One region of the Trinickia acidisoli genome, then DNA from elsewhere that is predicted to be linked to it. Evidence: riboswitches for the same ligand, from Rfam matches in the RefSeq annotation. Region 1 holds a riboswitch; the other holds the start of a gene.
What was found. A riboswitch is a leader RNA that binds a small molecule or an ion and turns the genes downstream of it on or off. The one in region 1 is predicted to bind thiamine pyrophosphate.

Region 1 (2,475 bases):
TCGGCGGGCAGCGCAAGCCGGCTCGCAAGATGGGCACCGACCGCCCAGAACAGCGCGGCGCAAAGGATGACGATGCTGCCGCTCGTCGACGAGTTCGACGAGTTCGACGTGTCGCCGTGGCTGAGGATGAAGATGCCGATGAGCCCGAGCGCCACGGCCACCCACTCGCCCTTTGCGATGGGCCGGCCCGCCACGGCGGAGATGACGGTTGCGAACAAGGGCACTGTCGCAACCATCACCGCTGCCGTGCCCGTCCCGACACTGCGCATGCCGAATGCGAGCAGGCCGCTCGAGAAGCCGACGAGCAGCGTGCCGACGATGCCGGCGTTGCGCGTTTCGACGAAGGTCGGCCAGACGGTCGCGCGGCGAATTGCGAAGATGAATAGGCCAATGCCCGCGATCAGGTTGCGCAAGCCCGAGAGCAACAACGGCGGAAACGCTTCGAGCGCAACATGCACGGCGAGATAGGCGGAGCCCCAGGCGAAATAGACGACGGCGAGCGCGAGTGCGATGCGTCCGCCATGCGTGCGCGGCAGACGGATGCGCGTGAGGATGCGAAGCGGCGCGGAAGGCATCAGCCGACGCCTCGGGGCGAGTTCGCCGAGCGGCCGGATGCGGTACACGGCAAACTCGGCGGGCTCGGCGCGGGGCGCGAGCCGCGCAGGGATGCGCGTGCAAAGCGGGCGAAGCAAAGCGACATGTCGATCGACGGGGCTTCGAGAACGAGCGCGCGGCGAGGCTTCGCGCAAACGTCGTCATTATGCAACGGTCGGAGACGAAAACGGCGCGCGGACACTCCTTGCGAGCGGCCGCCGAACCGGCGCCGCATTGCCGCGAGACCCTACGAGCCTGGTCCGGCACCGAACCGAGCGATGCGAACACCGCGAACGCCGGTTGCCAAAGCCCGGCCGCCCGGTGTATCTTCTGCGATGCTAACGCGGGGGTCCTGCGTCGTACCGTCGCACTCGGTACGCGCGGGTGAGAAATACCCTTTGAACCTGATCTGGATAATGCCAGCGCAGGGAAGCGTACGGGCCTTGCCGCCCGGCGCATTTCTCTCATCCGCCCTCTCGTCTCCTGCATTAGCACCCCAAGTCAGGAGAAATGCATGAGTGCCAACCCGAAATTCATCTCGTCCGAAGCGCGCGTCGACGCCGCCGCGGTCGCCCCGCTGCCCAATTCGCAGAAGATTTACGTGACGGGCTCACGCCCCGACCTGCGCGTGCCGATGCGCGAAATCACGCAGGCCGACACGCCGACGGGCTTCGGCGGCGAGAAAAATCCGCCGATCTACGTCTACGATACCTCTGGCCCCTACACCGATCCGCAAGCGAAGATCGACATTCGCTCGGGCCTGCCGGCGCTGCGCCAAGGCTGGATCGAGGAGCGCGGCGACACCGAAGCGCTGTCGGGGCTCTCGAGCCAGTACGGCCGCGAGCGCGCCGCCGATCCGGCTACGTCCTCGCTGCGTTTCCCGGACCTGCACCGCACGCCGCGCCGCGCCAAGGCCGGCGCGAACGTCACGCAGATGCACTACGCGCGCCGCGGCATCATCACGCCCGAAATGGAGTTCATCGCGATCCGCGAGAACCAGCGCCGCGCCGAGTACCTCGAGAACCTGCGCGCGAGCGGCCCGAACGGCGCCAAGCTCGCCGCGATGATGGGCCGCCAGCACCCGGGCCAGGCGTTCGGTGCCGCGGCGTTCGGCGCGAATGCCGCGCCCGAGATCACGCCCGAATTCGTGCGCGAAGAAATCGCACGCGGCCGCGCGATCATCCCGGCAAACATCAACCACCCCGAGAGCGAGCCGATGATCATCGGCCGCAATTTCCTCGTGAAAATCAACGCGAACATCGGCAACTCGGCCGTGACGTCGTCGATCGGCGAGGAAGTCGACAAGATGACGTGGGCCATCCGCTGGGGCGGCGACACGGTCATGGATTTGTCGACGGGCAAGCACATCCATGAAACGCGCGAGTGGATCATCCGCAACAGCCCGGTGCCGATCGGCACGGTGCCGATCTACCAAGCACTCGAAAAGGTCAACGGCAAAGCCGAAGATCTCACGTGGGAGATTTTTCGCGACACGCTCATCGAGCAGGCCGAGCAAGGCGTCGACTACTTCACGATCCACGCGGGTGTGCTGCTGCGCTACGTGCCGCTCACGGCCAACCGGATGACGGGCATCGTCTCGCGCGGCGGCTCGATCATGGCGAAGTGGTGTCTCGCGCACCACAAGGAAAGCTTCCTCTACGAGCACTTCGAAGACATCTGCGAAATCATGAAGGCCTATGACGTGAGCTTCTCGCTCGGCGACGGCCTGCGTCCCGGTTCGATCTACGACGCCAACGACGAAGCGCAGCTCGGCGAGCTCAAGACGCTCGGCGAACTCACGCAGATCGCGTGGAAGCACGACGTGCAGGTGATGATCGAGGGCCCCGGCCACGTGCCGATGCAGCTCATCAAAGAGAACAT
Region 2 (2,475 bases), 2.3 Mb from region 1:
GCAGCGCGGCGGCCAGATCGGCGGCCGCCCTCGACACCTCCGGCACGATCATATAGCCGTGCCGGTACAGTCCATTTACGCTCAGCGTTTGCGCGCCGTCCCACGTAATCGAGGGACGATGATCGGGCAGCGTGGGGCGGCACTGCGTATTGAGTTCGAGAATACGCGCCTCGCCGAAGCCGGGATGAACGGCGAACGCGGCGCTCAACAGTTCGAGGGCGGAGCGCACGCTGACGGGCGACATATCCTCGCCTTCGATCTCGGTGGCGCCCACGACATAGACGTCGTCCTCTTTCGGCGCCAAATAGATCGGATAGCGGGGGTGAAGCAGTCGCACGGGACGCGTGAGCCCGATGCCGGGCGCCTTCACGCGCGCCACTTCGCCGCGAATGCCGCGCAGCGACGGCAGCACCGGTTTCGCGCCGAGCCCGCGGCAATCGATCGTCACGCGCGCACGCGGCCGCGCAAGGTCGTCCACGCTCGTATTCCAATGCGTGACCACGCCGCGCTCGGCCAATCCGGCGGCAAGCGCACGCAACACCTGGCGGTTGTCGAGCTGGCCCTCGCGCGGCATCAGCCACCCCGTCGCGAAACGTCCCGCCAGCGCGGGCTCGGCGGCGGCCAACGCGTTGCCGTCGACGCGCGCGAACCCGCCGTCGGCGAGCAGCGCGGCCGGCGCGTTGGCTCGCACGCGGCGCTCGAACAGCGACGCCTCCGCGCGGTCCGCGTGGTGCCAAACGATCAGCGAGCCGTTGCGCTGAAAGAACACGGGCTCGGGCAGCGCCGCGATGATGCGCGGCCACTCGTCGAGCGACGCCGCGCCGAGTTCGACGATCAGCGGCTCGGCCACGGCCGCCTCCGCGAGCGGCGCCAGCATCGCGGCCGCAACCCATGCGGCGGAAGCGGAACCGGAGGCGTCGCCACGTTCATAGAGTGCGACCTGATGGCCGGCGCCGGCGAGCCGCCAAGCGACGAGCCGGCCGCAAAGGCCCCCGCCGAGCACGGCGAAATCGGGCAGCGACGGCGTTCCGGTTGAAACAACTGAAGATTGGGCGGTCATCGGATCGATCCTTTTCGTACGGCCAAGCGAGCGCACGTACACAAGGACGAAACCGGCCGGTGAGGCCGGCCGGGCGCGCGGCGTCGACAAGACGCGAGCGGAGCCCGGCGGGGAGGACGACCCGCGAAAGCGGCGTCCAACGCAAAGCGTTCCCGAAACTTCCCGCGCCGGTATTACCCGGATCGGGTGCGAAGGGTCTCTCTCAGCCTCGCGCTAGTACGGCAAACGTCGTACGAGCCACCTGCAACAGTGCGAAGCACCCCTGTTTCGTCGTCGGCCATTAGACCATAAAAGACCGAGCGCCCGCAAACGCGCGACGAGCGGCCGCACCGCAATGAGCGCGCCCTTTTTTTCTCCCATCGTCGCACGCGTGCGGAAGGGCGCCGCGTCGCTCTCTGGCACAATGTCCGATCACGGCACGCCGATCACGTCCCTTGCCAGTGCGGCACATGGCCTGCTTTCGAGCACGGTGCGGCGCTAAGCGATGGGCAATGAGCGCGGTTGGCCGTAAAGACTCGTTAAGGCTCGTTTAAGAGGCTCGCGCAACAATCCGCGGCGACAAGACATCGAGGCGCGCGCCCCTGTCGTCGAGTCGCGCACCTGATTCGGAAACACCGTTCGGAACCCCTATGACTGCGTCCCTCACCCCCGTCCCTGCGCGCGACGACTCGCCGTCCCCCACCCTTTCGGCCTCGGCCTGGGGCCTCATCAAGCCGTACTGGGTATCGGAGGACTGGAAAGCCGCCTGGGGCTTGCTGGTGACGATCATCGTCATCAATCTGGTCATCGTCGCGATCAACGTTTGGTTCAACCAGTGGTCCGCGAAGTTCAACAATGCACTGGTGTCGAAAGACGTTCCGCAATTCTGGCGTCAGCTCACGCTGTTCGTCATCGCGGCCTTCATCTTCATCACCCTGGCTGTTTATCGCGTCTACCTGCGTCAGATGCTCGAGTTCCGCTGGCGCCAGTGGCTGACCAACCGGTATCTGCGAGCATGGCTAGGCGAACGCGCGTTCTATCGCATCGAGCGCGATCGGCTGGCCGACAACCCCGACCAGCGGATCAGCGACGATCTTCAATCGTTCGCCTCGAACACGCTCGAGCTCTCGCTCGGCATCCTGTCGACGATCGTCACGCTGTTCTCGTTCATTACAATCCTTTGGACCATCGCCGGCCCGCTGACGCTCAAGCTCGCCGGCGCGAGCTGGACGATACCGGGCTATATGGTGTGGGTAGCCGCCATCTACGCGATCGCCGGGTCCTATGTGATTCATAAGGTGGCTCACCCGCTCGTTTCGATCACCTACCAGCAACAACGCGTTGAAGCAGACTTCCGCTTCGGGCTCATCCGCCTGCGCGAAAACTCCGAACAGATTGCGCTGTACGACGGCATGCGGACCGAAGAAGGCAGCGCG

Region 2: another riboswitch for thiamine pyrophosphate. It lies ahead of J3485_RS01930 (FAD-dependent oxidoreductase); the one in region 1 lies ahead of thiC (phosphomethylpyrimidine synthase ThiC).

What each region holds. Positions count from the first base shown of each region.
Region 1 covers NZ_JAFLRG010000001.1:2,674,066-2,676,540, forward strand. Annotated here, with positions in the region: gene J3485_RS12195 (EamA family transporter) at 1-575, opposite strand, end outside; TPP riboswitch at 930-1,043, shown strand; gene thiC (phosphomethylpyrimidine synthase ThiC) at 1,109-2,475, shown strand, end outside.
Region 2 covers NZ_JAFLRG010000001.1:408,357-410,831, reverse strand. Annotated here, with positions in the region: gene J3485_RS01930 (FAD-dependent oxidoreductase) at 1-1,060, opposite strand, end outside; TPP riboswitch at 1,203-1,334, opposite strand; gene J3485_RS01925 (ABC transporter ATP-binding protein/permease) at 1,690-2,475, shown strand, end outside.